2 regions of the Laceyella putida genome follow, and region 2 is predicted to be linked to the other one. Evidence: a T-box and tRNA genes for the amino acid it is inferred to sense, from the RefSeq annotation. Region 2 holds a T-box; the other holds one or more tRNA genes.

Region 1 (4,832 bases), on a different contig from region 2:
TTTTATCGGTTATCTTTCCATCCTCTTATTAAAAATGTGACTGGCAATAAAGGGGCTTTTCTGATGGGGATTCTTCTCTCGTTAGGATTCTGTCCGACCATGTTTACTCTATTTTTTGGCGGGGTCATGCCCATTGCCATCCAGTCATCATACGGATTCATCCTTCCATCCATCTTTGCCCTAGGAACAACCCTTCCTTTGCTGTTGATCGTAGGGCTCTCCAGTTGTTTCGACCTGGATCGTTCAATACTTAGAATAGCCAGGAAAACAAGTAACTGGATTCAAACATTGGGTGGAATGATATTTATACTTCTTGGCATTAGTGACACGATTACTTACTGGTCAATCTAACTTGGGAGATGGTTTTATGCGACGCAAAACCTTTCTTACTATCATCGTTTTACTATTGATTGCGTAGCCGGACCTAACGACTAAGGTGTACACTAGGGCTTTTTCAGTGCGAAGCCAGCTCCACAGACATCGCTATTTATCAAAATAAAGATCAGACTAGCTCTTTACAAACGATCCAGCGTTAAGAAGTTGCCGAAGTTGGCTTTAAAGCCCCTCGTTTTACTCTGACATCCCTGGATAAAAAATCTTTTTCGGGCTTCCTGGTGCGGACCCTGTCGACTGGAAGCACCAACTTTAAAAAAGCTCAACTAGGGGCAATAGAGGTTTATGGAGTGAATTTAACAGGCAGAGACTCTATAGCTAATGTAAAGCTCTATAAGGAAGAATTTAAATTGAACTTCCCCATCGTTTTAGACACTGATAACCAAGTCGCATCAACCTATAAAGCCTTTGCCATCCCAACAACTTACTTCATCGACAAAAACGGAATCATTGTGGATAAGGTGTCGGGAATTGTTGATCCAAAAACATTAGAAGAAAAGTTTGAAAATCTGCTTTCCAAGTAGGTAATAGATATGGCGGAAATAATAAATGTAGGTCCTTTTATGGTCAATGCAAAGATGGTTGTTTTGCTCGGAGCAATCCCAATCATTTTTTACTTTGTATCAATACGGCACTTCTTTTTTATCACCTTTTCTGGAATTATGGCAAATACACGACATTGCCATGGGAGATCTCCATTGAGAATCCCATTTATAAATATCATCCAGTGAACATATATTACGCGATCATTTCCATCATTTGCCTGATCCAGACTTGACTCCAGTCAACATACAAGTTGGGAAATGGGCAATTATTTGCCTTCTCACTATTATCTTGGGGAATTGGTTTGTTTATCATTTCATTTTTTGAATTCACAACCACGTTCTATTTAGGGTTTTCTCTTGAACAGATTATTGGTTTATTTATCATTTTGGTCAGTGTGATAAGTAATTGGGTATTTAGAAAAATTTCTGTTTCAACTTAAATTTCAGTGGACAAACAAGACAAATGCCTAATCACTGTTGGGGAGCATACAATATAACGAAATACATGCAGGGAGGAATATACGGTGCCTCACGATCAGTTTATGGAACCACCTAGAAGAGGACCCGTTCTGCAAGAATTGACAAGTTATTTGATGGAGGTCTTTATGGTAAAGTCACTGACACAATTTCTCTCTGAACTTGGTTTCTGGTCCATTCCCATTAGTCTGTTAATCAATGGAATCATTAATGTTATTGGTTTTATTCCTTCTGTCTTTATCACCACCATCAATGTATTTATTTGGGGTCCTTGGTTCGGAGGTTTTTTATCTTGGCTTGGGGAAGTAATTGGTTCCATCATCGCTTTCCTGTTTTATCGCAAAGGAATTCGGATAGCAAAGATCAAACGTCATGAAAGTTGGAAATGGATTCAATCATTAAACCAGTTGTCGCTTATCAGGCAATTACTCGCATTGATTCTTGCTAGGATCACTCCTTTTATACCTGCAGGGGCTGTCAATCTCGTCGGTGCGCTAACCGCAATACCCTTTTCTACTTTTCTTCTGTCCACCGCCATCGGAAAGATCCCGTCCATCGCCCTTGAAGTATGGATTGGTTATGGTCTTATACACATCAAGGAGAATGCTGTTAAATTAACACTTACGCTGCTTACAATTGGATTAGGATATCTGGTACTGAAAAAACGAAAAAAGGTTAATGAAACGAGTTGAGAATTTCAACTAATTGATGTTTCAATTTTTAGAGCGAATCATCTCGCTTAATATCTAAAATCCCATACATATAAAAAAAGACACTCTCCTTTTGGAAAGTGTGAAATATAGCCATGGGAAAAAGTTAAGGGATTTTCCTAGTGCTAAAAAGATTGAGATGAAGTTATAGGGTTTGGCGGAGGAGGTGGGATTCGAACCCACGCATAGCGATTATCGCCCTCTAACGGTCTAGCAAACCGTCCCCTTTAACCACTTGGGTACTCCTCCGCTTAGATGCTCTCATTCCTTGGCACATTTAAAATATTACAATGTGTAGAATTTATGTAGAAAATTTGATTATTTGCAGGATATTACTTGTCATATACAACTCATACTTTTGAGTAAACAAAACTAAAAGGCCTGAATTGGCCTTTTAGTTAGTGCTCCATATCCATATTTGAATCCATCTTTTTTTTTTTTTCTAATTCCATATGCTCCCCATGTTCACCACCCGTCATTGGCGCAATTTCCAGCATCTCGTCAATCATTCCTTGCACATCAAAGGGAATGGACTTTTCGCGACCAATGTTCATCAACATTTTCAACTTTTTTACCGAGCCATTAACAGATCAACAGTCAGTCTTGCAAATTTTTACACACTAAGATTCTCCATTAAATAAACACATATTTTTTATAAGGTAATAAAAGAGAAAAGCTTCTTTACAAAGAGATCGCAAAACAAATCCAATGTTAATGGAGGATTGTAACTCAATGTGGTGGAGGAAGAAACCAAAAGCAGGAGATCAAATACTCATTTGTAACGCAAGCCAATTAGAAGTGAACAGCGGTCACTATGATAATGGGGATATCTTTACAGTAAAACGAGCCTATAAAGGCTATGTCCATGTAGTGGAAATTGATCGCCCCATCGATATTAGCGAATTCAAGATTTTACGGAAAAATAAGAAGTCGGGAAAGTAAACCCGACTTTTTCCATTTATCATTTCCCTTATATAATAAGTACTACCTTCATGTCCTCCCTCTATTCATCAAGCTTATTTCAAAGCATCCAAGATTCCTTGCTCAATCTGCGAAGCATTCATTTGCCCCTGATATATTCCGGTGATCTTCCCATTTGCATCGATGAAAAAAGAGCTGGGAATGGGACCAACCTTGTACATTTTTGTGATTTCTTTTTGCGGATCAAGCCCAATCGGAAAGGTTAATCCCAGAGATCTTACAAATCCATTGATCGTTACCGGTTGCTCGGCAATATTAACAGCAAGGATCTCAACCTCGCGATTTTTAAACTTGTTATACGTCCCTTGCATGTCAGGCATTTCTGTGCGACATGGCTTGCACCACGTTGCCCAAAAATTGAGCAATACCACTTTCCCTCTATAATCACTCAGTTCCGCTTTCTTTCCTTCCAATGTTTGAAACTCAAAATTAGGCGCTTCTTCCCCCACTTCTAAATTGGCATCGTCAGGTTCCGACATTGATTGGAAGAGCGCATATCCCAGTAACCCTAACATTACTAAAAGCAAAACTCGTCGAATCCAATATCGTTGCTGATTATTCACGACTGACATCCTCTCCGAATTTTTTAGTCATAGACACTATACTTTAAGAATTTGATCATTTATTGAAGGATTCACCCATTTTCCCATGGTATTTTTTTGAATGAAAAAAGTGGCCCTCCCTTGGAAGGCCACATGGTTAACCATTTTATTGGCAAATTCACTTCACATCAACTTTGCCAGCCACTGGTCATCATAAACCATATCGATATATCGATCTCCCCTATCCGGAAAAACTGTTACAATATTGCAATTCCCTTCCAATGTAGGAACCAATTTTTTAATCGCCGCAATCACGGAACCCGAAGATCCACCGGCAAAGATCCCTTCCTTTTCCAACAGCTCCCGACACCCCATGGCAGATTCGGCATCATTCACATAAATCACCTCATCCACTTCCGTTGGATTAAGAAGTTCCGGCACCCGACTGGAACCGATTCCCGGAATTTCCCTTGAGGCTGGCGGAGCCCCAAAAATGATCGAACCCACCGCATCCACCGCAATCACTTTTATATCGGGGTATTGTGCCCGCAACCTTCTGGATGTCCCCATGATGCAACCTGTCGTGCTGACTGGGGCAACCAGGATATCCGCCTTCTCACCGCTCGTGATTAATTGCTGGACCATCTCTTCACCTGTTCCGTGGTAATGCGCTTTCCAGTTGTTTTCATTTGCGTACTGGTTAATCCAAACACTGTTGGGAACCATCTCAAGCAGTTCTTGAACCTTTCTGATTCTGGTCTTGAGATAACCCCCTTGGTCATCGGGCTCGTCTACCATCACGACATTGGCTCCCAAACTCTTGATCATCTTCAAATTGGTTGGCGAAATCTTGGGATCCACAACGGAAGTGAAAGAGAGATTGTAATACCGAGCCAACATGGCCAGCGCAATTCCCAAATTACCGGAAGTACTTTCGATCAGATGGGTATTCGGTTTGATGACTCCCTCTTTCATGCCTTGTTCGATAAAGTACCGTGCCGGGCGATCTTTCATGCTACCTCCTGGATTCATGAACTCCAGCTTCGCCATGACCTTTATATTGTGAGTCGAAAACAACTTCTCCAACTGCACCATCGGTGTGTTGCCGATACAATCCTTAATTGAACCTTGGATACTCTTCGTCGCAGTAAGCATTTTTCCAACTCTCCCTTTCGGTTTTATAC
Region 2 (4,832 bases):
CTACCGGTTGGTTACGGTGGTGATGGGCACCGCTTCTGACGATGCCCGGTTCAGTGAGACCAGCAAGTTGCTGGACTATGGCTTCGGCTCTTTTCAACCCACTGAACTGGTGGCTAAGAATGGAAAAGTGGCGGGAAAAGAAACCCTCGCTCTGCCCAATGGCGTGGAACGGACAGTGCCGGTCGTCGCCAATGAAAAGATCTTGATTCCCACACGAATCGGCGAAGAGGGAAATTACACCATCCAGGTTCAGTTTAAGCAGGGCATTCAGGCTCCGCTCAGCAAAGGGGATGTGGTGGGCGAAGCGAGAGTGCTGTACAAAAACCAGCCAGTGAAAGGTGTTGCGCCGATTCAGATGGTAGCGGCCGTGCCGATGGAAGAGGCAAGTGATTTCCAACTCTTTTTCCGTAAAGCGGGAGATACAATCAAAAGCTGGATTAACTAGGTTGTTTTCAAATGGTTATATTTATTTATAATAAATGAGAGAGGAAAGGTTGGTATTTTTTCTCTCAACCACTTATTTAAGGCTATAGGGGGCAATAACGATGACAACTCGCCAGACAGGAACTGATCGTGTAAAACGTGGAATGGCAGAAATGCAAAAAGGCGGCGTGATCATGGACGTCGTCAATGCCGAACAAGCGAAGATCGCCGAACAAGCGGGTGCTGTAGCGGTTATGGCGCTCGAGCGCGTTCCTTCTGATATTCGTGCAGCCGGTGGCGTGGCGCGCATGGCTGACCCAACAGTGATCGAAGAAGTGATGAATGCGGTAACGATTCCCGTGATGGCGAAAGCGCGGATCGGCCATTTTGTGGAAGCGCGTCTCTTGGAAGCGATGGGAGTAGACTACATCGACGAAAGCGAAGTGCTGACGCCGGCAGACGATCTGTTCCACATCGATAAATCACAATTCACCGTGCCTTTTGTCTGTGGCGCACGTGACTTGGGTGAAGCTTTGCGCCGGATTGGCGAAGGGGCTTCGATGATCCGCACCAAAGGGGAACCGGGCACGGGGAATATCGTGGAAGCGGTCCGCCATATGCGCATGATGCAAAGCCAAATCCGCAAAGTGAAAAGCATGTCACGCGACGAGTTGATGGCAGAGGCCAAACAGCTGGGAGCGCCATTTGAGTTATTGCTCCAAATCCATGAAACCGGCCGTTTGCCAGTGGTAAACTTTGCGGCGGGCGGTGTGGCGACACCGGCCGATGCGGCATTGATGATGCAACTGGGCGCGGACGGGGTATTTGTGGGCTCGGGTATCTTCAAATCGGAGAACCCGGAGAAATATGCCAAAGCGATTGTTCAAGCGACAACCCACTATGAAGATTTCGCACTGATTGCCGAAGTCTCCAAGGGATTGGGTGAGCCGATGACCGGTCTGGAAATCTCCAAACTAAGCGCAGCTGAACGGATGCAAGAGCGTGGTTGGTAGGAGGTTTCGGCGATGAAGATTGGTGTATTGGCCTTACAGGGAGCGGTGCGTGAGCATATCCGCCTGCTTGAATTGGCTGGCGCGGAAGCGGTGGCCGTCAAATACCGCCATGAGTTGGCCGATTTGGATGGATTGGTGATTCCTGGCGGGGAATCGACCACGATCGGCAAATTGATGCGGCAATATGAATTGAACGAACCCATCATGCAGATGCATCAACAAGGGAAACCGATCTTCGGCACATGTGCAGGATTGATCATGATTGCCAAGCAAGTGGAGAATTTGGAACAACCCCACCTGGACCTGATGGATATTGTGGTAAAGCGCAATGCCTTTGGGCGCCAAAGAGAGAGCTTTGAAGCCGACCTGGAGATCAAGGGTGTGGCGGATACGTTTCCGGCGGTTTTTATCCGGGCCCCTTATGTGGAGAAAGTGGGAGCCGGGGTCGAAGTGTTGTCCACCATTGATGGCAAAATCGTAGCCGCACGTCAAGATCGGTTGCTGTGTGCGGCGTTCCATCCCGAATTGACCGATGATGTCCGGTTCCATGCCTATTTTGTTGAAATGGTACGGGAATCGATGGTTACAAATACGGCAAAATAGGATATAATATAGAATAACTTTTTATACGGAGCGAGTCGCGAAGAAAAGGAAGAGTAGCTGTAGGATTCTGGCTCAGAGAGGCGATGGATGGTGCAAATCGCCCCGAATCGACAGCGAATCCACCTTGGAGCGAGGCATGACCGTGGGCTTGTCCCGCCTAAGTGCCGCCGGAGCGAGCCGTTATCTCGTTAGAGTGGACTTGTAAGCCTTGGCTTATGGTCAATAAGGGTGGCAACGCGGGCCTTCCGTCCCTTCTGAGGATGGAGGCCTTTTTTATTTATTATGGGGAGGTGTCTTGATGTTAGATATCAAGTTGCTGCGCAGCCAATTGGAAGACGTCAAACAACGCTTGGAAACACGGGGGGGCGATTTGACCAGCTTAAACGCGTTTGTCGATCTCGACCAGCGCCGCCGTGAGTTGATCCAGCAAACGGAACAGCTAAAAAACCAACGCAACGTGGTTTCAAAAGAGATTGCGGAGAAGAAAAAGCGCAAAGAGGATGCGGAGGCGCAGATTTTGGAGATGCGTCGCGTGGGGGATGAGATCAAGCGGTTGGATGAAGAACTGCGCCAGCTGGATGAGCAGATGGAGGGATTGCTTCTGACCTTGCCCAATGTGCCGCATGAAAGCGTGCCGGTGGGCGCTTCGGAAGAAGAAAATGTGGTGGTTCGCGCCTGGGGGGGGATTCGAGAGACCGGCTTCGAGGTGAAGCCCCATTGGGAGATCGCGGAGCAATTGGACATCCTTGATTTTGAGCGGGCGGCCAAAGTGACCGGATCGCGGTTTGTGTTTTACAAAGGCTGGGGTGCGCGCCTTGAGCGGGCTTTGATCAACTTCATGTTGGATCTGCATACGGCCGAACATGGGTATACGGAAGTGATTCCGCCTTATATCGTCAACCGTCAGGCGATGACGGGAACGGGGCAATTGCCGAAATTTGAAGAGGATGCCTTCAAACTGGCGGATAACCAAGACTACTTCTTGATCCCCACCGCGGAAGTCCCTGTGACAAACTACCATGCGGGCGAGATTTTGCCTGGTGAAGACTTGCCCAAATACTACACCGCTTTCACGGGTTGTTTCCGTTCGGAAGCCGGTTCCGCCGGCCGGGATACGCGTGGGTTGATCCGTTTGCACCAGTTCAACAAAGTGGAGATGATCAAGGTGGTGCATCCGGAAGCGTCGTACGACGAACTGGAAAAAATGGTGGCCAACGCCGAAAGGGTGTTGCAACTGCTGGAGTTGCCATATCGTGTCAGTGCCTTATGCACAGGAGATTTGGGTTTTAGCGCAACCAAGACCTATGACTTGGAAGTGTGGATGCCAAGCAATGGCCAATATCGCGAGATCTCTTCGTGCAGCAATTGCGGCGATTTCCAAGCGCGTCGCGCCAACATTCGCTTCCGCCGTGATGCGAAGGCAAAGCCGGAGTTTGTGCATACACTCAATGGTTCCGGCTTGGCGGTGGGCCGCACCGTGGCCGCGATTCTGGAGAACCATCAACAAGCGGATGGCACGATTCGCATTCCCCAAGCACTGCAACCCTACATGGGCGGTTTGGAGAAAATAGGAAAATGAGAGGGGTGGGAGCGGTTTTCCCTTTGCATCTCCGCTCCTCGCCCATTTTCCACTTTCATTTGACAATCGCAAAAAAATCTGTATAATTAATATCTGTAGCTCGTGATATCTGCCGTGGAGAGGTGGTCGAGTGGTTTAAGGCAGCGGTCTTGAAAACCGCCGATGTCGTGAGGCATCCGTGGGTTCGAATCCCACCCTCTCCGCCATAAGAGACAAAAAACGCACTTGCCGTTCATGCACGGCAAGTGCGTTTTTTGTGTTGGTGACCGTGCTTTCAAACAGGCGTTGCCAATGGCAAAACATTTGTTTCTCTAAATCAAATGCTGTTTATGGGTAGTAATATGGTGAACTTAGTGAATATAAACAGAAAAATGATTGTCTATACGAAATATATAAATGAAAGGGTGTTTGAGGAGTAGATGCATCTGCCGTCGATCTTTTAAGCAGTATCAATCGTGATAACGATTGAGCAATCCCTTATCAACCCGGAAAGGGATGAAGAATTTGAGAAAATTTCTCTCATTGGCGATGACATGGCTGCTTGTATTTACAGTGTTGTTGTTAGGAACTCCTGTATGGGCAACTGAAAATGACGCTGCAACACGTTATAACCTGACAAGTGATTGTCGTCCGGATGACCAAACCGTTAAACTTCGCATTACCAATGACAGTGATCAAGATGAAAACTATATGTTGTCCTTGCATGGTGGCAGTGAGAAATTTGCTGGAATAGTGAAAGCACATGGCAACGCGGAACAGATCGTGCCATGGAAATCTGCATACGATACTTGGATTCTTGAAATCGCCGGTCAACAAGTGACGAAAGCTGTTGGGGACAGTCCAAAATGCGAGACGGAAGGACCAACTCCTGAACTTACGATAACAGGCGACGGCATGGGAAATGTGTTTGCCAATATGACTAACGCGAAAGAGGCAAAGGGTACGTGGACTTATCTAATTGAAGATTATACTCCCATCATTCATCAGGGGGTAGAAGGACTGAGAGATGAAGCTAATTTTGAACATTATTTATCTCCAATGGTTCCTGAAGAAACGTTTAGCGTAACAGTTATTTTTGAAGGGGTTGTAGATGGCAAAGCAGGGTTTAAACTAACTGGTACAGTCAAACTTAAAGTGAAGGTACATCCCCATCAGTATGAAATGGCTTATCAGTATAAGTTTGAAGATTGCAAACATAAGATTGGCGGACAAGT

What was found. The T-box of region 2 lies ahead of serS (serine--tRNA ligase). A T-box ahead of a tRNA ligase gene usually reads a tRNA of that ligase, here a tRNA-Ser.
Region 1: it encodes a tRNA-Ser, which carries the amino acid that the T-box ahead of serS (serine--tRNA ligase) is inferred to sense. The anticodon was not compared.

The regions. Positions count from the first base shown of each region.
Region 1 is NZ_JBHTBW010000038.1:16,563-21,394, reverse strand. Features, by position in the region: gene ACFQNG_RS12020 (urease accessory protein UreH domain-containing protein) at 1-351, shown strand, start outside; gene ACFQNG_RS12015 (TlpA family protein disulfide reductase) at 615-917, shown strand; gene ACFQNG_RS12010 (TVP38/TMEM64 family protein) at 1,463-2,107, shown strand; tRNA gene ACFQNG_RS12005 (tRNA-Ser) at 2,281-2,374, opposite strand; gene ACFQNG_RS12000 (hypothetical protein) at 2,524-2,691, opposite strand; gene ACFQNG_RS11995 (hypothetical protein) at 2,858-3,067, shown strand; gene resA (thiol-disulfide oxidoreductase ResA) at 3,142-3,669, opposite strand; gene sbnA (2,3-diaminopropionate biosynthesis protein SbnA) at 3,832-4,803, opposite strand; gene ACFQNG_RS11980 (ParB N-terminal domain-containing protein) at 4,827-4,832, opposite strand, start outside.
Region 2 is NZ_JBHTBW010000006.1:316,718-321,549, forward strand. Features, by position in the region: gene ACFQNG_RS03235 (D-alanyl-D-alanine carboxypeptidase family protein) at 1-445, shown strand, start outside; gene pdxS (pyridoxal 5'-phosphate synthase lyase subunit PdxS) at 546-1,436, shown strand; gene pdxT (pyridoxal 5'-phosphate synthase glutaminase subunit PdxT) at 1,449-2,039, shown strand; T-box leader at 2,071-2,295, shown strand; gene serS (serine--tRNA ligase) at 2,338-3,618, shown strand; tRNA gene ACFQNG_RS03255 (tRNA-Ser) at 3,735-3,824, shown strand; gene ACFQNG_RS03260 (hypothetical protein) at 4,123-4,832, shown strand, end outside.